One region of the Yersinia fenwicki genome, then DNA from elsewhere that is predicted to be linked to it. Evidence: predicted binding sites of a transcription regulator. Region 1 holds the regulator's gene; each other region holds the start of a gene.

Region 1 (7,067 bases):
TGCGATTAGCACCTTCGCTGGTGATTGAGCAAGAAGATATTCAGCAAGGTATGGCGCGTTTGGAACATGTGATTGCTAGCCTGGTGCAAGGGTAAATAAGCCCGTGGAGAGATTTTAACCTCTCCACTTTAGGCGCTTCTCTGTTACTTGCCCCGACGCCAAATACCGTGGTGCGGTTGTTGCTGCCATGCCAGAGATGAAACGGTATGCATTACGCTGAGATGTGACAAGATGCGTCGTAAATTGCGTTCCGATTCAGATATTTGTGTATCAGGGTTGATATCTGACATTTGAACAAAATCGTTATTCCCCTCACTATTATCCGACTCCAGCCGTTGCTGGCATTGCTGAATCGCCATCTCACAAAGCTGTAAATATTCTTCCGCCAATTTTACAGTCAGCTGAATGTGGTGTTTATCTGATTCCAGCGGTGATTCTTCTAATGGATAGGCGCGAGTCAGGATAGTCATCTCATTGATATGCCCAACAATAAGCTCGCTATGGGTGGCCCATAGGCGCATGTCGGCTAAATATTTTGAGTTAAATCCTGGTTCCTGCATGGCCTGATTGAGTGAACTCAGAACAGCATTGCTGGCTTTGTTCACCTGAATGCGTTCATAGGCGAGCTGCCCAATATCTGGGTTTGGTTTCAGTAGGATGCGTAGAATCTTCTGATAACTCTCTAGTGCTTGATGCGCATTCTTTCGTAGCAAACCGCTTTGCCACTGTGGCCACAACCATAGTGCGCTGGCGAAGGCTAATGCACAGCCGATTAAGGTATCCAGCAATCGTGGAACTAAAAAGTCGGCACCCTCTCCGGTCAATAACTGCAAGATATACACTGTAGTGATGGTTCTAAAGATGACTGACCAGCCATAGTTTTTGCGTTGAACCAGATAGGCGACCAGTGTGATGAGCAACATGATGCTCAGCGTAGTCCCTTCCGGCATTTGAAAATGCAGTAGGGCCGCTGCAAGTAACAACCCAATCAGAGTACCTAGAGCTCGGTGGTGAATCCGAATTTTAGTGGCGTTATAGCCGTTCTGCGTCACCAGCATGATGGTGAGTAAAATCCAATAAGGTTTAGGCAGATGGATCAGACTACCGACATAACTACCTGCTGCCAGCGTCACGCCCATGCGGCCTGCATCACGCAATGCACTGGATTTAAATGATAAATAGCTGACAAGTGCGGGCCAGAATGGTTGAGGTAGTTGGTTGCACATCAAATCGCGTTCATATTGCGGGCGCTGGTCACTCAGAATCTGGATAATGTGGCTGATATGGTAATAGCAGAATTGTGCCACCGGATTATCTGGATGTTGCTGGGCAACTTCTTCCAGCTCGACCAGAGCATCACCGGCACTGAAATGAGTCTTCGCGCGGTGGTGATAGAGAATATTATCGGCGATGGTGCGCATTTGTGTTGAGATAATCTGCATATTACGCTCAAGGATGGCCTCTATCGAACTTTGCTCTATCAGTTCTTCCGCCTTTTCTGACTGATTCATCGCCGCAGTGATATGTTCCTGCAAATCAAGCGCCATCTGGAAGAGAATCAGTAGCCGCTTTTGCTCTTTTTGGGTGGCATTGTGTAGCAGGTTAAACTGTTGATAAAGTTGGTTAATTTTATCCATAATGCCTTGCTGTCTATCCAGCAGGGCTTGCATCATCTTTTCCGCTTTCTGGCGCTGACGGAGCAAAGAGTACGCAGCATCGCAATAATCGGCCAACAGATGGTAAAGCTGACTCAGTGGTTCGCGGATGGGTTGGTCTTTACATAACCGAAACCATAGCCAGGTAAATACCCCGTACCAGAGGGTCCCCACAGCACACATCAATGGTGCTTGCCAAATAGGCGCACGACCTACCATGCTGAGACTGAAAATCGCGGCGATCAATGCGGCTGGGAGCAGCCGGCCATTGAGCTGGCTGATGGCACCACTTACCCCCAACATTAATGCGAGACCAAGCATCACTACCGGCAATGGGATATCCCACAGCAGTAATTGTTGAGTCAGAAAACTACTGAAAGTAAAGAGCGTTCCGCCGACAATCAGCCGCCGGAAGAAATATTGATGGGGAGTATCGAGCGAAGCAATATTACAACAGGCCGGTATCAGAGAGAACATCAACCCCAGCCGCAATTCACCAAAGGCAAATCCCAACGCCGCCGGTAAGCAGAGAACCAGTGTTTGGCGGAGCGCATAATTAACTTCAGGATGATAAATAAGCCGTTGCCATTTCATATAGGCCCAGAAATTTATTAATTACACAAAATAATACCCTAAATAATTCGAGTTGCAGGAAGGCGGCAATTGAGCAAATTCCCAAGAGTCTACTTACTGTAAGCTCAACAACCAGTAAGTGACTGGGGTGACAAATCGATCTGGAACCGATTTGAACACTGTTTGCAGCGGCCTCGAAGAGGCGAGGCCCATGGACGGGCCGAGTAATGAAAGCAACCAACACACATGCAGCTTGAAGTATAACGGGTATAAATGAAGAAAACCGGTGCCGAGGTAGCGGCACCGGTTTATAGGGAATTAACGAGTGCCGTAAACGACAATCGTTTTACCGTGTGCGGAGATCAGATTTTGATCTTCCAGCATTTTTAGTATCCGCCCCACAGTTTCGCGGGAGCAGCCAACTATTTGACCAATTTCCTGGCGAGTAATCTTTATCTGCATCCCATCTGGGTGGGTCATGGCATCAGGTTGTTTTGCCAGATTAAGCAGCGTTTGTGCAATGCGTCCAGTCACATCAAGGAAAGCAAGGTTACCCACTTTCTCAGATGTTATCTGTAAGCGATTCGCCATTTGTGAAGACAGGCGCATCAAGATATCTGGATTGACCTGAATTAACTGGCGGAATTTTTTGTAAGAAATTTCAGCCACTTCACAGGCAGTTTTTGCTCTGACCCAGGCACTACGTTCTTGGCCTTCTTCAAATAATCCAAGTTCGCCGATGAAATCTCCCTGATTTAGATAGGAGAGAATCATCTCTTTACCTTCTTCATCTTTGATAAGCACCGCAACGGAGCCTTTCACGATGTAGTAAAGCGTTTCGGCCTTTTCACCTTGGTGAATTAGCGTACTCTTCGATGGATATTTGTGGATATGGCAATGAGACAGGAACCATTCGAGAGTCGGGTCTGTTTGTGGCTTGCCGAGAACCATTCGCTGTTATCCTCTGTTGTTATCGCTGCCTAACTTAACAGGGCTCAGAGTTCCCTGTACGGCGTGCTTATAAAATACACTTTCTCTTAGCATATTAATTTGCTCAACTGCCGAAAGGTATAGCCAAGATACGTACCGGATAGAAACCCTTCACTGAGTATTGAGAAGCTACCCTATTTAATTCTAAAAACAATACTTTCGGTTCTGTTTGTAGCACAGGATGAGGCTAGTGTCTTGTGTTGTATCGCTTCAGCATGATGAACATCGGGTTACATTGCCAGTTTGTAAATGAAAGCGTAGTCTGAATCGGAAAATTTAACCGGGAGCAAGAGTTATGCAGGCACGTGTAAAGTGGGTTGAAGGGCTAACATTTTTAGGTGAGTCCGCTTCAGGTCATCAAATTTTAATGGATGGGAATGCTGGAGACAAAGCGCCAAGTCCGATGGAAATGTTGTTAATGTCGGCCGGTGGCTGTAGTGCAATTGATGTCGTTTCTATCTTACAGAAAGGGCGTAACGATGTGCGCGATTGCGAAGTGACGTTAACGTCCCAGCGCCGGGAAGAAGCTCCGCGCCTGTTTACGCAAATTAACCTGCATTTTATTGTCAGTGGCAAAGGCCTGACGGATAAAATCGTTGAGCGCGCGGTTGAACTCTCGGCCGAGAAGTATTGCTCGGTTTCTTTAATGTTGGGGAAAGCGGCGACCATTACCCATAGTTTTGAAATCCGTGACATCGCGTAATTAACCCCTTCGTATTTGAAGCTGCAGGGTTGTTAGCTGCACTCGCTCACCCGAATCACTTACTTATGTAAGCTCATCGGGATGAGTTCGCTTGCCGCCTACCTGCAGCCCCAACTACTTTGGGTTGGGATAGCGTCAAATTATTTTTTCTTTCCAGCAATTGCTTTACTGCGGCTTCAAGGACGAAGGATTAACCGATTTTTTTACCTTCCAGCAATTGCTGCACCAACGGTGCCATAATCAGCTCCATTGCCAGCCCCATCTTCCCGCCGGGTACGACCAATGTATTGATATTGGAAATAAACGACCCTTGCAACATTGCGAGCAAGTAGGGGAAATCGATTTGATCCAAACCTCTGAAATGAATGACGACAAAACTTTCATCCAGTGACGGAATGGCTTTGGCGGCAAACGGATTTGAGGTATCAACCGTCGGAACACGTTGGAAGTTAATATGGGTGCGTGAGAACTGTGGCGTAATGTAATTAATGTAGTCGTCCATAGATCGCACCACCGAATCCATGACCGCTTCACGGGAATGGCCGCGCTCGCCGGTATCACGGACTAATTTCTGAATCCACTCCAGGTTGACTATCGGTACCACGCCGACCAGCAAGTCGACATGTTTTGCGACATCATGATGTTCGGTCACGACCCCGCCGTGCAGACCTTCATAAAACAGCACATCAGTGGGTTCCGGCAACGCCTCCCAAGGGGTGAATGTGCCTGGGATCTGGTTATAGGGCACGGCTTCATCATAGGTATGGAGATACTTACGTGAGCGCCCGGTTCCATGCTCGCCGTATTGCGACACACTCTCTTCTAACTGACCAAAGTCATTGGCTTCTGGGCCAAAATAGCTAATATGTCGGCCTTGATCCCGTGCCTTACGGATGACGGTATCCATTTCAGGACGGGTATAACGATGGAAGCTGTCACCTTCAATCTGCGCTGCGCGGATATTCAATTGCTGAAAAATTTTGCGAAATGCCAGACTGGTGGTGGTTGTCCCTGCGCCACTTGAGCCGGTGACGGCTATAACCGGATGTTTAATTGACATATTAGCTGTAACTCCATGGGGTGAGATCCTCAGTGGGCGGGCTTAAACGGTCTATTTTTTCTTGTTAATGGGTATTTTTAGGGCAAAGTGCCCGGCTTGTCACCCTGATTTTACTTAGAGAATAGGGTGACAACGCAGGGGTTATGGTTGCTCTTCGGCTCCGGCACGAAAGGCACCGCGCGGCATGATATTGATGGTTTCGTGTAACTCTGACCAAACTAATACGGCCTCACCACTGGCTAATTGACGGCGCACGTCTTCGACTTTTTGTGCCAATGACCGCTCATGTTCGCCGTAGTCCGTGCCTTCACGTAGCACAAAGGCTTCCAGCAGATTATCCAGCGTTTCGCTGTCGACTTGCTGCCAGGGGATGATCATGACTGTTGCTCCAAATAGGGGGAAAGCCAGGCTGGAATACGTTGTTCCAACCACATTTGTGGATGTTTTAATGAGCCACTGACAAAACCGACATGGCCGCCATGCTCCGTTAACTGATAATCAATATTGTCCGGTAACTCGCGTAGATTCGGGATGACCTCGGCCGTCATGAATGGATCATCTTTGGCATGAATGATAAGCAGTGGAGTCGTAATTTGCGGCAATAACGGTAAAGCGCTGCAACGTCGATAGTAATCCAGTGCATCATTGAAGCCATGTATTCTTGCCGTGATGACATCATCAAACTCTTTGATTCGCCGCAATCCTTTCAATTGAGGCAGATCCAACGGCAGGCTTCCGGGGTAATGCAACAGCTTGCGGGTGGCATTTAACTTCAGTTGGTTCAACAAATAGTGCTGATAGACGCGAGAGAAACCTTGTTCCATACGATTAGCACAAGGTTCAAGCATCAGTGGTGCAGAAACCACCACGGCTGCCTCTAATAAGCTCTCTTGTCCTTGAGCGGCCAACTGCCCTTGTTCAGCCAAATAGAGCGCCAGCATATTGCCACCCAAAGAGACGCCAACCGCAGCGGTGGGAACCTGACCATAGCTCTCCCGCAACCAACGCAGAAAGAATCGGGCATCTTCTGTTTCACCAGAATGATAAATACGTGATTTACGATTAGGTTCGCCACTGCATCCGCGAAAATGCATCACCACACCCAGCCACCCTTTATCTTGCCAGGCGCGTAGCAAGCCATGGGCATAGGGGCTGTAAAAATTTCCTTCCAGCCCGTGGAATAGCACGACTCTGGGTTTATCCCGTGCCAGCTCGGGGTTTTCACTCCAGGCCAGATCGACAAAATCCCCATCGGGCAATTCCAGCCGTTGCCAAAAAGGTTGCAGTTGAACCCGCCGCCTGACCAGCCGTGGCAGCAGCGTTTGCAGATGTGGGTTGCTGGCACCGGCCAGCGGACGAAATATTTCATGCATATGGTGAATGGAAATCATGTTGTTGCTCTTGTGTGATCAATAGCACACTGTTAGCTTCATGGGTATATCGCGCATCATTTTGGGTGAGAGGCACCCGTCTCATGGAACTGAGTTTATTTCTTTCAATGGTAGGTTTTCTCTGGGTTGCCGCTATCACTCCCGGCCCAAACAATATGCTGTTAACTTCAGCTGGGGCCAATTTTGGTTTTATGCGGTCTATCTGGTTGATGTTAGGCATTATGTTAGGCATGCAAAGCATGCTACTGCTGGTGGCGTTTGGTGTCGGTGGCCTGATTCTGATCTACCCTTCTTTGCACTTAATTCTGAAAATCCTGGGTAGTCTTTATCTGCTATGGCTGGCATGGAAAATTGCCACTTCGGCCTATGAAAAATTAGACACCAATGTTGCTCCACCAAAACCGCTGCGTTTGTATCAAGGATGGTTATTGCAGTTCCTTAACCCAAAAGCCTGGCTGATGGGATTAGGATCAGTCGCCAGCTTTAGCATGGCAGGTGCAGCCTATAATCATTCCATCTTAATGATCAGTCTTGGTATGTTTATGGTGAATCTGGTGGCCGGTATCATTTGGCTGGGTTTTGGAACATTGATCGGTCGTCTGTTACGCAGTCGCCGGGCATGGTTTACCTTTAATATCGCGATGGGCTTGCTGACGGCGGCCTGTGTGTTGCTTATTTGGCATTGATCATACTCG
Region 2 (7,067 bases), 150 kb from region 1:
GATGAGCGGGAATGTTGATTTGGTGAAACGTCAAATAGCTATGGAAGCGGTCATTACGCCAGAGATTTCTGCCACTGTTGGTGTCGCAACTGCTTTTGCGATTAACCCGGTGGTTGGAGCGGCAGTATTCGCGGCCTCGAAGATTTTAGGGCCGTTATGGAGCAAGATTTCGTTGATTCGCTACCAGATTACCGGCAGCTTGGATCAACCGACTATCCATGAAGTGTTACGCCAACTAAAGGAGAGTAAGGCGCCATGAAAAATGCCAATGTTGCATTATTACAGTTATGCAGCGGTGAAAATACCCGTGACAATCTGGCTCAAATTGAGCAGCAGATCAAACAGCTAAATTCAGGTATTCAACTGGTTATGACGCCGGAAAATGCATTGCTATTTGCCAATGCAGCCTCATATCGTCATCATGCCGAGCAACACAATGACGGGCCATTACAGCAAGAAGTCCGCGAGATGGCGCGTAAGTATGGTGTCTGGATTCAAGTAGGCTCTATGCCGATGATAAGCCGTGAGTCACCGGACCTTATCACCACCAGTAGCTTACTGTTTGACGCTCAAGGCGAGCTTAAAGCCCGTTACGATAAAATTCATATGTTTGATGTGGATATCAACGATGTGCATGGCCGTTATCGTGAGTCTGATACCTATCAGCCGGGTGAACACCTTACTGTGGTTGATACGCCGGTAGGTCGCCTTGGCATGACGGTTTGTTATGATTTGCGCTTCCCCGGCCTGTTCCAGGCTCTGCGGGCGCAGGGTGCCGAGATTATTTCAGTTCCGGCGGCCTTTACTAAAGTGACCGGTGAAGCTCACTGGGAGATTTTATTGCGCGCCCGGGCAATTGAAAACCAGTGCGTAATACTGGCGGCGGCACAGGTGGGGCGTCATGGTGCAACCCGCCGTACCTGGGGTCACACCATGGCAGTCGATGCCTGGGGTAAAATCATTGGGCAGAATCCAGATGCGGTTTCGGCCTTAAAAGTCAAAATCGAAACCACAGGTTTGAAAACTATTCGTAACCAGATGCCGGTATTGCAGCACAATCGCTTTGTGTCATCGCTGGTACCACCATTATCTGATTCAAAACAATCATCTAAATAAGAGTGAAAACTATGAGCCTCTCGTTTGTCAGTGAGCAGTTACTCGCTGCTAACAAGCTGAACCATCAGGACTTGTTCTCAGTATTGGGGCAGTTGGCTGAGCGCCGCCTCGATTATGCTGATCTGTATTTCCAGTCCAGCTACCACGAGGCCTGGGTGTTGGAAGACAGCATCATCAAAGATGGCTCTTACAATATTGATCAGGGTGTAGGTGTGCGCGCTGTCAGCGGTGAAAAAACCGGTTTTGCCTATGCAGACCAAATCACTCTGAATGCTTTACAGCAAAGCGCTCATGCCGCACGTAGTATTGTGCGTGATATTGGCAATGGCAAAGTGCATACCTTGGGTGAGATTCGCCATCAAGCACTGTATCCGCTGCTTGATCCGCTGCAAAGTCTGTCGCGTGAAGACAAAATCGCTCTATTGCATCGCGTAGATAAAGTCGCGCGTGCTGCTGATAAGCGGGTGCAGGAAGTGAGCGCCAGCCTGACCGGCGTGTATGAGCAAATCCTGGTCGCCGCCACCGACGGTACACTGGCGGCAGATGTACGCCCACTGGTGCGCCTGTCAGTCAGCGTATTAGTGGAAGATAACGGCAAACGTGAACGCGGTGCCAGCGGTGGTGGTGGTCGTTTCGGCTATGACTACTTCCTGGAAACGGTGGATGGTGAAGTGCGTGCCGATAACTTTGCCAATGAAGCGGTGCGGATGGCGCTGGTGAATCTGTCCGCGATCGCAGCACCTGCTGGTGCCATGCCGGTGGTGCTGGGCGCAGGTTGGCCGGGCGTGTTGTTGCACGAAGCAGTAGGCCATGGCTTGGAAGGTGATTTCAACCGTCGTGGCAGCTCAGTATTCAGCGGGCAAATGGGTAAGCTGGTGGCTTCAGAGCTGTGTACCGTGGTGGATGATGGCACCATGCAAGGCCGCCGTGGCTCATTAGCTATCGACGATGAAGGAGTGCCGGGTCAATATAACGTGCTGATTGAAAACGGTATTCTGAAAGGCTATATGCAGGATAAGCTGAATGCGCGCCTGATGGGGGTTGCGCCGACCGGTAACGGCCGCCGTGAATCCTATGCTCATTTGCCGATGCCGCGTATGACCAACACTTATATGTTGGCGGGTAAATCAACACCGGAAGAGATTATTTCCAGTGTGGAATATGGCCTGTATGCCCCTAACTTTGGTGGCGGCCAGGTGGATATCACCTCCGGCAAGTTTGTATTCTCAACCTCCGAAGCCTATTTAATCGAAAAAGGCAAAATCACTAGCGCGGTGAAAGGGGCCACTTTGATTGGTTCGGGTATTGAAGCCATGCAGCAGATTTCGATGGTCGGTAACGATCTGGCGCTGGATAAAGGCGTCGGTGTCTGCGGCAAAGAAGGCCAAAGTCTGCCGGTTGGCGTCGGTCAACCGACCCTGAAGTTGGATAATCTGACGGTAGGTGGTACGGCGTAAGGTTTGTTAGATAACACCGTATTTTGGGTGCTCAGTTCAGTAGCAAGTTGAGTGCCCAATAACGGATGTATTTATCGATAACCCTGATATACCTCTGCAACGCGTTTAAAGTATTCGGTTAAATAATCAATGCAGACCTGGACTTTAAGCGGCATTTTGTCTTTCTCGGTATATAGTGCATATACCGGTCGTGGGTCTGAATGGTATTTTTTGAATAGCACTTCCACCTCACCGCGTTTTATTTCCTCAATAACCCACATTAATGGCGCATAGGCGATGCCCGCACCCGCTTTAAGCCAGCGGATCATGGTTTGCGAATCATTGGTGACAAAGCGGCCCTGTGGCGATATCTGAGTGGTAATACCCTCAGGTGCGATTAATTCAAAATTGCTATCTGGCCGTACACTGTATTCCAGCCAGGAGAAGTTCGTCATATCACTGGGTTTTTCCGGTGTGCCATGTTGTGCTAAATAACGTTTAGCCGCACAGACTACCATCGGCATAGAACCAAGGCGGCGTGAGAATAGCCCTGAATCTTGTAAAGCTCCGACACGAATCACCACATCCAAGCCATCAGCAATCAGATCCGGCGCAGGGATACCTGTCACCAGATTGACAGAAAGCCCTGGATATTCTTTCAGCATCTCAGCCGTCATGGTCGCCAGCACGTTTTGTGCCATAGTTGAAGAACAACCGATTCGTAGTGTACCGGTCGGGGTATTATTAAACGCATACAATTGCTCATGCACTTCCTGCACTTCCTGCAACATACGCCGGCATCCCTGATAATAAATTCGGCCAGCTTCCGTCAGACCAATACGTCGCGTGCTGCGGTTAAGCAGTTTCACATTTAACTCGGTTTCTAGTTTTGACACCGTTTGGCTTATCGACGATACACTCATTGCCAACTGCCGTGCTGCACCAGTAAAGGAGCCGCATTCGACGACTTTGGCAAAGACTGACATCCGTTTTAATCTTTCCATGGCTCACTCTGTGTTGATTGTTAACTCTGGCTTAAAAGTGATTTAGATCACACATTGTAGATAACTTGATAATAAGCAGGCTAATATACTGCTGTCGGTAGAACAGTCCGAAATTTGAAAGCCACGTAGCCGAAGTGTTACCTCGTCTCGTCCAAGTGCAGTCATACTAAACAATCAAGTTTAACCTATAAGTCAGTCTTATAGCTGGTGCTTTTGGTCGTGGCTGCTGTGATTGGATGTGTTTCAACTGAGTATCAGACTATTCATCCGGGCGTATTCACCGACACCCTATAACATGAAGGATTTACAGAATGAGTTTACTTCCGGTGATGGTTATTTTCGGTCTCTCTTTTCCGCCGATATTTCTTGAACTGATTCTCTCGCTGGCATTTTTTTTCGTTCTACGCCGTGTGTTGCAGCCCACGGGTATTTATGAGTTTGTCTGGCATCCAGCGCTATTTAATACCGCACTGTATGGTTGTCTTTTTTACTTAATATCTCGTCTTTTTTCCTGAGGTCGCCGTGAGCACTTTTTCATTAAAAATAATTCGCATCGGCATCACCTTGTTGGTGGTTTTACTGGCTGTTATGGCTATTTTCAAAGTCTGGGCCTTTTATACTGAGTCGCCTTGGACTCGTGATGCAAAATTTACCGCCGATGTGGTTGCTATTGCCCCTGACGTCAGTGGCCTGATTACTGATGTGCCGGTTAAAGACAACCAACTGGTGCAGAAAGGCCAAGTACTGTTTGTGATTGACCAGCCGCGCTATCAACAAGCGTTGGCTGAGGCCGAAGCTGATGTTGCCTATTACCAGACGCTAGCCGCCGAGAAACAACGGGAATCTGGTAGACGCCAACGCCTGGGGATTCAGGCAATGTCACAAGAAGAGATTGACCAGTCCAACAACGTATTACAAACCGTGCGCCATCAATTGGCGAAAGCTGTCGCGGTGCGGGATTTAGCCAAACTTGATCTGGAACGTACCACCGTGCGTGCTCCCGCCGAAGGGTGGGTGACAAACCTGAATGTCCACGCCGGAGAGTTTATAAACCGTGGTGCAACGGCGGTAGCTTTGGTGAAAAAAGATAGTTTCTATATTTTAGCCTACTTGGAAGAGACTAAGCTGGAAGGGGTTAAGCCAGGTCATCGAGCGGAAATTACTCCGCTGGGTAGCAACCGCATTCTGCATGGCACGGTTGATAGTATCTCTGCGGGGGTCACCAATAGCAGTAGCAGTGCGGATAGCAAAGGGTTGGCGACCATTGATAATAATCTGGAATGGGTGAGACTGGCACAACGTGTGCCGGTGAAGATCCGTTTAGATAGCGAAGATCAGCAGCATTCGTATCCGGCAGGTACTACCGCGACAGTGGTTATTACTGGCTCAACGGATCTCGACCCTAATCAGGCATCACCGATGGTGAAATTAATGCATCGTCTGCGCGAGTTTGGCTAACATGAGCAGCCCGACTTTTATCCGCCTGCGCTTTGCTTTTAAGCTTAGTTTCGCCATTGTGGCGGCACTGTTTCTGGGCTTCCATCTGCAATTGGAAACACCGCGCTGGTCGGTATTGACGGCGGCGATTGTGGCCGCTGGCCCGGCTTTTGCCGCCGGTGGCGAACCGTTCTCTGGTGCAATCCGTCATCGTGGCTGGTTGCGTATTATCGGAACATTCATCGGTTGTATTGGCGGCCTGATTATAATTGTTCTGACCATCAGAGCGCCGGTCTTGACCTTGATGCTGTGCTGCTTGTGGGCTGGGGTGTGTACCTGGATCTCCTCACTGGTGCGCGTCGAAAACTCCTATGCCTTTGGTTTGGCGGGCTATACCGCGCTTATCATCATTGTGACAACCGGTGAAACCCCGCTATTGACCCCTCAGTTTGCTGTTGAGCGCTGTAGTGAGATTGTGCTGGGGATCGTCTGTGCAGTGATGGCTGATCTGCTGTTTTCGCCGCGATCAATCAAGCAGGATATCGATCGGCTGGTGGATAAGGTGTTAGTGGATCAATATCAGCTGCTACAACTGTGTATTCGCCCAGCGGAAAAAACCGATATCGATCGTGCCTGGAATGATTTAGTCAAAAATACGAATGCACTCAATGGGATGCGCAGCTATCTAATGATGGAATCTTCTCGTTGGCAGCGCTGCAATCGCCGTTTACAGGTCTTACATACCGAGTCATTAACACTCATCACCCAGGCGTGTGAAACCTATCTGGTGCTCGCCAATTACCCCGATATCTTAACCGCTGAACTGAAAGCCCTGTTGAGCGAACCGGCACAAACACCGGCTGAAATTCATCAACGAATGAAAAAACTGCGCCAATTTATCGGTGGCAGCCACAGTGAGGACATTCCCGCGACCATCAGTAGTTGGGTTGGGGCGGCAACTCGCTATTTATTATTATCAAAGGGGATTCATACCAACAGCAGTATTAGTCTGGTTGAGGAAGATATTCTAACGGGCGTGGTACCGGTGAAGCATGTCTCAGCTGAGGGTCATCACGCGATGATTAATGGCCTGCGTACCGGTATTGCAACAGCAATTGGTGGCTTGTTCTGGCTCTGGACTGGCTGGACATCCGGTGCGGGTTGTATGGTGATGATTGCAGTGGTGACATCGCTGGCAATGCGAACCCCTAACCCTCGCATGGTAGCGATAGACTTCCTGCTAGGGGTGATAATGGCGCTGCCCATTGGGGCGTTGTACTTTATGTTTATCATCCCCGCTACGCAGCAGAGTATGCTATTGCTGTGTATCAGCCTGGGGTTGTTGGCCTTTATTATTGGTATCGAAGTGCAAAAACGGCGCTTGGGATCACTTGGTACGCTAGCCAGTACTATCAATATTATGGTGTTGAGTAACCCGATGAAATTTAATGTCAGCCTGTTTCTCGACAGCGCATTGGGTCAAATTGTCGGCTGTTTTGTTTCCCTGATTGTGTTGTTGTTGATCCGCGATAATGCTAAGGAAAGAACCGGCAGAACTTTGTTAAATCGTTTTGTTTACAGTGCAGTATCCGCGCTTACCACCAATAAAGCGCGCCGCAATGAAAACCATTTACCCGCGCTGTATCAACAACTGAATCAGCTTTTGATGATGTTCCCTGGTGATATAGATAAGTATCGTCTGGCTTTAACTTTGATTATCGCCCATCAGCGGCTCAATAAAACGGAAGTTCCGGTGAATGCTGAATTGAGTGCTTTCCATAAGCAAATTCGCTACACCGCGGATCGCGTCATTAATGCGAAGAACTCCCAGAAGCGCAGTTATTACTTCGCCAGATTATTGCAGGAACTCGACCAGTATCAGCAGAAATTAGTTGATTATCAATCACCTGAATCTGTTACCCGACCGGTAAAACGACTGGCAGACATGCTGCACCGATATCAGAGTGCGCTTATTTAGCAAATACTCGAAAGGAGCTAAGCTGTTCTCATCGCTTTTTCAAGGGCTATACTGAATCTGGAACTATCCTTCCTCGCCCTCCATTGATGGGGGGCA
Region 3 (7,067 bases), 900 kb from region 1:
CCGGTGCCAGGCACTGTCACACCCATACCATTTTTCATCAGGTTTGGTGAAACCCGCGCCTCAATACGCTCAGCTTTCGCGGGCAAATATGAAGCAGCAATGGCTGATGCCAACGCCAAGGCTATCGGTTCAGTACACCCTACGGCGGGTTGCACATCCCGTTGAATGACATGGATAAACGCAGTCCATAAAGAAAAATCAGTTGTGTTACTCATAATGAATACCTTCAAACATTTACAGCAGGTAATGTCAGATGCCGTTATTTCAAGAGAATGCCAGGAATGGAGAAATACACAGTAAAACACCGGTAATAATAATAACTGTTAGAGACAGACCTTTATATTTATGCAGTGCCGGAACTTTATAGACTAAATATGCAGGAATCAAACACCCCACCATGCCGAATATTGGGCTACAAATAGAAGTAAAGCTCAAGACTGGTGCATTTAATATAATCGCGCCCCATGCCAGTAATACAGCAAAGACCATGATTCCATTTTGCACCCAGCGCTCATTAATATTTTCAGGTGGCATGATGCGACGTAATATATTAAGCACAATACCTTGTGTCGCTTCACGGAAGCCTAAATAAACACCAAAGAATGCCGTCATTACTGCAAAGATATTTAAAATAACACTGACTACAGTTGCCCATCCGCCGGGGAAGAATTTAGCAGCGATAGCCAGCGCTGAAATATTTTGCTCATAAGCTTTAACCGCTTCATCGTGTCCCATTGCTAGCGTAAAGGAAACCGCATAGAAGAATACCGTGCAGAATAAAATACCAAAAGCAATATTCATCGCCCGCAGGGCTTTATGACGAGCTACTTCCAGTGACTTTTCCTTGGCCCGATATGAGATAACCATTGGACTGAGTGTTTGAATAAACAAGATAGACGTCAGGGTAAACGGCAGTGTAATTATTGCATTTTTTATTAGCAAACCCACGGGTGGCAGCATACCAACGTTGTACAAGTGCCACATCCCTACCATCGAAATACCCAATGCAGCCACCACCAATAACTTGGTAATCACCATAAAGCTCGACAGTTTGAACAACAGTTTTTCACCTCGGGAGGAGATTGCCACCAGCACACAAATTAGCACTAAACCATAAAAAGGATTATCGGATAATAGCCCTTCAGTTACACCGAATGTTTGTAAATAGGAAGCGCTGTCATTGGTAATGGCAGTAGAATAAACAAACATCCAGATAACCAGCATAATAAAATAGAGTGCGCCTAAGACGATCCCCCAGTTTTTCCCTAAATATCCACTGATAACACCGGGGTAGTCTTTACATTCTGGTGACTCTGCCAATGTATTAATAAATAATCGTTGGAAGAGATACATGGCAGGATAGCCAATAATAGATGAAAGCAAAAACACCCATAATCCCATTAACCCAACTTGCACGGGTAAAAATACAATCCCTGCACCGATAGCCATCCCAATACTCATTATTACCCAGCCAAAATCCGTGCTGTCAAACTTAATAGCTTCCTGCCATTCTCTCTCAGTCATCTTGGCATTTTTGGCTGCCGGAGAATCAATTAAAATGACACTCTTATTTGTTTTTGCCGTTTCCATAATCGGTCTCGCCTTAATCTCTGGTTAGTAAGTTTTATTGTTATAAATATGTACAGAGCGAGTTATCCGCTATTTAACCCATTCAGGAAAATAGCCGAGGGCAGGTGTTATTATTTTTTGGCTATATTACGCCGAGGAATAGAGAATGTTTTTTTCACTTAACCTAATTAACTCATCATGAAGGGAAAAATATTCTACAAAAAGAGTCTTATCCTGAATTTTAATCTACACATATGATCAATAAGCAGCATATTATTTCAATAAACAATAAGATATTCAATAAAGTATTGATAAATAAGGATTATACATGATTTATTAGTATATAAGCGCTGCGGTACATTATTTTTTCCACAGTAAATGTGTGACGATCATCAATAAAAATTAACCACTCAAATACAAAGGTTAATGTGATATTTGTCGATGTGGTCACATCTACCAGATCCAATAACACTTGAAACAGCATTAAATTTTTTATAATTGATTTATCGGCTAATAAATCAGAATAATTGACTAGATAGATCAACGGAGAGTGCTAAATTGGTCGAACGTTGAAGATAAAGATTCGGATGCGTTATGCTCCAATTGCGCATAGATTGGGTGCCCGCACTTGGGTATAGACCAAATTGATACGCACGGTTTTCAGCGCGGCTATTGTTTCAGCTACATTGCCAATGCTTGTTGGTAATCCTGATAGGCTTACCAGCCATTTAATCGCCGCATTTATTACCCCGTCTGCAACTATTATTTAGATTATGCTGCTAAGGGTAATAGCCTCACATTTCTGTGAGCCAGTTAGTTCGATCCTCAACGTCATTGGTGGTGCAGGTCGCCAGTCAGCAAACGGATCACGATGAGCTTACTCAAGTAAGTGACTCGGGTAAGTGCGCGCAGCTAGCACCCCTGCAACGTCGAGGACGAAGAGGATTCGTGCGTTCGCCCTTCAAGCGACTCGACATAAGGTTAAGATGGACGATTCTATGAATGACAACAATGTTGCTACAACAGATAAAGCACAAGTCCCGCTTTCTGTTCTCGATTTATCACCGGTAGCTCAGGGCAAGACGCCACGAGATGCATTTCACGCCTCGCTAGACTTGGCTCAACATGCTGAAAAGTGGGGATACCACCGCTACTGGCTGGCTGAACATCATAATATGACCGGCATTGCCAGTGCTGCGACCTCTGTGCTAATTGGCTATATTGCCGGTGGCACTAGCACCATCCGTGTCGGTTCAGGTGGTGTTATGCTGCCAAACCATTCACCATTAGTAATAGCTGAGCAGTTTGGCACCCTCGCCTCGCTGTATCCTGACCGTATCGACCTCGGTCTGGGCCGAGCACCTGGCACTGACCAGCGCACCATGATGGCACTACGTCGCCATTTGTCCGGTGAGGTAGATAACTTCCCGTCTGATGTGCGCGAACTGCAAAACTACTTTGCCGAAGTGCAACCTGGGCAAGCAGTACAAGCTGTTCCCGGTCAAGGTTTGCATGTCCCTTTGTGGCTGCTGGGTTCCAGCCTGTACAGCGCGCAACTGGCAGCGGCTATGGGCCTACCTTTCGCTTTCGCTTCGCATTTTGCGCCGGACATGCTATTCCAGGCGCTCAAACTGTACCGCGAAAACTTCAAACCCTCCGCTCAATGGCCGAAACCTTATGCGATTGTGTGTGTGAATGTCGTCGCCGCAGACAGCGAGCGTGATGCCCGTTTCTTGTTTACCTCGATGCAGCAGCAGTTTGTCAATCTGCGCCGTGGCACTCCGGGGCAGCTTCCTCCGCCAGTCGAAGATATGGAGAAAATCTTCTCGCCAGCCGAACAGTTTGGTATTGATCAAGCGCTGCGACTGTCCATTATTGGTGATAAGAGTAAAGTCCGACACGGGCTTCAGTCGTTATTGCGTGAAACTCAAGCTGATGAGTTAATGGTGAATGGTCAGATCTTTGATCACCAGGCGAGATTATCTTCATTTGAGATAGTTGCCAGTCTGCAACAAGACTTGCAAGCTGGGGAGCACTGCTAATCTATTGTAGGTAAATAGATTAGAGATAAAAAAACCAGCCCGAGGGCTGGTTTTTATGTTTAATCATCAAGGATGATTAAGGCTTATGCGTCACCGAAACGACGACGAGCGGGTGCGGCAGGCGCTGCGGCATCATCACGACGTGGTGCAGCTGAACGCTGACCATCACGATTGCCACGACGCTGTTCGCCAGCACCGGCTGGAGCACGGTCGCTACCGAATGAACGACGAGGAGGAGCACCAGCAGCACCATCACGACGCTCGCCACCGAATGAACGACCACCACCACGACGCTCACCACCACCGTTACCGCCAGCAGGACGCTCACGGCGTTCATGCGGCTGTGCATCACCCAACAACTGCATGTTCAGCGGTTTGTTCAGAATACGGGTACGAGTGAAGTGAGATAACATTTCGCCCGGCATACCTTTCGGCAGCTCGATAGTTGAATGCGAAGCAAACAGCTTGATGTTACCGATATAACGGCTGCTGATATCACCTTCGTTAGCGATAGCGCCAACGATATGACGAACTTCAACACCATCATCGCGGCCAACTTCAATACGGTACAGTTCCATCTCACCAACATCACGACGTTCGCGACGTGCTGGACGTTCGCCACCGTCACGGCTGTCTGAACGAGGTTCACGACGGCTGTCATTACGATCACGACCGCGATCACTACCACGGTCATCGCGAGTATTGAATTCACGCTGTGGACGACGCGGAGCTTCTGGCGGCAAGATCAGAGGACGTTCGCCCTGTGCCATTTTCAGCAGTGCAGCAGCCAGAGTTTCAATATCAAACCCTTCTTCTGGTTGCAGCTTAGCCAACAACGCACGGTACATATCCAAATCACTGCTTTCCAGCTGTTGGCCAACTTTAGCCGCGAATTTGGCTAAGCGACGTTCGCCCAGTAATTCGGCGTTTGGCAATTGGACTGGTGGGATAGTCATCTTCATAGTGCGTTCAATGTTCTGCAACAGACGACGTTCACGTCTATCAACGAACAGTAATGCACGACCTGCACGGCCAGCACGACCAGTACGACCGATACGATGAACGTAAGACTCTGAATCCATAGGGATATCGTAGTTTACAACCAAGCTGATGCGCTCAACGTCCAAACCACGAGCCGCAACATCAGTTGCAATCAGAATATCTAAACGACCATTTTTCAGGCGTTCCAGAGTCTGCTCACGTGCAGCCTGGTTCATATCACCATTCAATGCAGCGCTGTTATAACCGCTACGTTCCAAAGCTTCAGCCACTTCCAGCGTCGCGTTTTTGGTACGAACGAAAATGATAGCAGCGTCAAAATCTTCAGCTTCCAAGAAACGAACCAATGCATCGTTTTTACGAACACCGTCTACAACCCAATAGCTCTGGCTGATATCAGGACGGGTAGTCATGCTAGACTGAATGCGAACTTCCTGTGGCTCTTTCATAAAGCGACGGGTAATACGACGAATCGCTTCTGGCATAGTGGCAGAGAACAGCGCGGTCTGATGTTCAGCCGGGATCTGCGCCAGAATATTTTCCACGTCTTCGATAAAGCCCATGCGCAGCATTTCATCTGCTTCATCCAACACTAAACCACTCAGGTTGGACAAGTTAAGAGTACCGCGTTTCAGGTGATCTAACAGACGACCTGGGGTACCAACAACAACTTGTGGCCCCTGGCGCAAAGCGCGTAATTGAACGTCATAACGCTGGCCACCATACAGGGCTACCACGTTAACGCCGTTCATATGTTTAGAGAAGCTAGATAATGCTTCAGCAACTTGAATAGCCAACTCACGAGTTGGAGCCAGTACTAACACTTGTGGTGCTTTCAGGCTTGGATCAATGTTGTGTAACAGCGGCAGACCAAATGCGGCTGTTTTGCCACTACCGGTTTGCGCCATGCCGAGAACATCACGGCCGTTCAACAGGTGTGGGATACATTCCAACTGGATAGGAGATGGTTTTTCATAACCAAGATCAGTCAGAGCAGAAAGAATTGGAGCGGACAGCCCCAGATCAGCAAAAGAGGTTTCAAGCTCAGTAGTCATGTACACGTGCCTCATTAATAATGGCAGCCAGTCTACATAACTCGTCGAGAAAATTTTCAGTCATTTTCATTGAAAAGTGTGAACCGGCTCAAATTAGATTATAAAACGAACAAAAAGGCCATCACCTGTTAGGGTGATTAACGTTGGCAAAAACCAAGGTAGTCAGGCTAATAGTTGTTCGTCAGCTATTGCTGGTCCGATTCCGATAGGTCGTCTTGTTCTTGGCCCAAAAGCGCCAATTCCAACAATGCATAGCGGTGCTCAACAAAGTTATGAACGTTGTTAGCTACCGTCAGTTTGAACAGCGCCGAAGCGGTGTTCTTGTCCCCCAGACTTAGGTAATGTTTACCTAAATAGAAGTCAGTTTCACTGAGATGCTCAGCGAGCGAAGTGTTATCCGTTGCATCTACCTTAAGCCTTTCCATCAGCGTTTTTTCGCTGATCGTGCCTAGGTAGAATTCGACAATATTCCATCCCCATTGCCCTCTGTCCGATTTTTCATAGCGCTGTTGTAACGCTACTGCCGCTGTCTTGGGATCGATTTCTCTTTCCACCAGATACAGCCACAACGAACGGAAGGGATCATTTGGATCGTCTTGATAAAACGCCTGCAGATCATCCTGCGCTAACGGAAGTCGACCGCCATAATACAGAGCGATACCCCGGTTTAAACGCGCGTAATTGTAAGTTGGATCAAGCTCTAGTACAGAATCAAACGCTTCATAGGCAGCATCAAAATTGCCTGCCTGCGTTAAGTAAATCCCCAGATAGTTAAAAACTTCTGGCATATCAGGACGAATAGCTAACGCTTGCGAAAAATCATTTCGCGCTAGTGCCCGCAGCCCGAGGCTATCATACAGCACTCCGCGCTCATATAAAAGCTGTGCGCGCTCATCATCCGTAAGTGCCCGACTTGCAAGGATTTGTTCCATGCGAGCCAGAATCACTTCCTGCTGCAACGTAGGTTGCAACGGGATTGCCAATACCTCGTCTTTACGCCAATCATGGTTGCTGCATCCTGCCAGCATGAGTGCTGTCACAACGTAACACCAGCGCAAGAAAGGCTTCATTTCCTACTCCCGAAGACAAACATTGGATAAATATCCTTTCATCCATTTGTTTAACACAAGAGCATCCTGCCCTCGAGATAACACAGCTCCTCACTCATGAGTAAGGAGCTGTGGAATACTAATTACTCTGCTGCTTCTGGTGCCGGTGCTTCTGCATCAGGAGTCGTGGCTTCTTTCATGCTTAGACGAATACGGCCTTGACGATCAACTTCGATAACTTTAACTGGTACTTCCTGACCCATTTGTAGGTAATCAGTCACTTTATCAACACGCTTGTCAGCGATTTGAGAAATATGTACCAAGCCTTCTTTACCGCCACCGATGGCAACAAA

What was found. The regulator CRP, encoded in region 1, controls carbon source genes, mostly activating them, when cyclic AMP is high. The targets are predictions, from matches to a motif close to ATGTGANNNNNNTCACAT.
Positions count from the first base shown of each region.
Region 2: a site for CRP is predicted at 3,592-3,609, ahead of aaeR (HTH-type transcriptional activator AaeR). Genes of this name have one in related genera too.
Region 3: a site for CRP is predicted at 5,742-5,759, ahead of yrbN (protein YrbN). Genes of this name have one in related genera too.

Region 1 covers NZ_CP170755.1:268,421-275,487, forward strand. Annotated here, with positions in the region: gene ACF3VQ_RS01075 (aspartate aminotransferase family protein) at 1-95, shown strand, start outside; gene ACF3VQ_RS01080 (YccS/YhfK family putative transporter) at 144-2,249, opposite strand; gene crp (cAMP-activated global transcriptional regulator CRP) at 2,547-3,179, opposite strand; gene ACF3VQ_RS01090 (OsmC family protein) at 3,514-3,921, shown strand; gene ACF3VQ_RS01095 (phosphoribulokinase) at 4,112-4,981, opposite strand; gene ACF3VQ_RS01100 (YheU family protein) at 5,123-5,359, opposite strand; gene ACF3VQ_RS01105 (hydrolase) at 5,356-6,354, opposite strand; gene ACF3VQ_RS01110 (LysE family translocator) at 6,456-7,058, shown strand.
Region 2 covers NZ_CP170755.1:416,601-423,667, forward strand. Annotated here, with positions in the region: gene yhdP (AsmA2 domain-containing protein YhdP) at 1-259, shown strand, start outside; gene nit1 (deaminated glutathione amidase) at 256-1,116, shown strand; gene tldD (metalloprotease TldD) at 1,128-2,573, shown strand; gene aaeR (HTH-type transcriptional activator AaeR) at 2,645-3,556, opposite strand; gene aaeX (p-hydroxybenzoic acid efflux pump operon protein AaeX) at 3,868-4,071, shown strand; gene aaeA (p-hydroxybenzoic acid efflux pump subunit AaeA) at 4,079-5,014, shown strand; gene aaeB (p-hydroxybenzoic acid efflux pump subunit AaeB) at 5,016-6,971, shown strand.
Region 3 covers NZ_CP170755.1:4,093,590-4,100,656, forward strand. Annotated here, with positions in the region: gene ACF3VQ_RS18520 (serine dehydratase subunit alpha family protein) at 1-215, opposite strand, end outside; gene ACF3VQ_RS18525 (hypothetical protein) at 265-1,590, opposite strand; gene ACF3VQ_RS18530 (luciferase-like monooxygenase) at 2,568-3,611, shown strand; gene ACF3VQ_RS18535 (DEAD/DEAH family ATP-dependent RNA helicase) at 3,695-5,665, opposite strand; gene yrbN (protein YrbN) at 5,655-5,735, opposite strand; gene nlpI (lipoprotein NlpI) at 5,851-6,735, opposite strand; gene pnp (polyribonucleotide nucleotidyltransferase) at 6,858-7,067, opposite strand, start outside.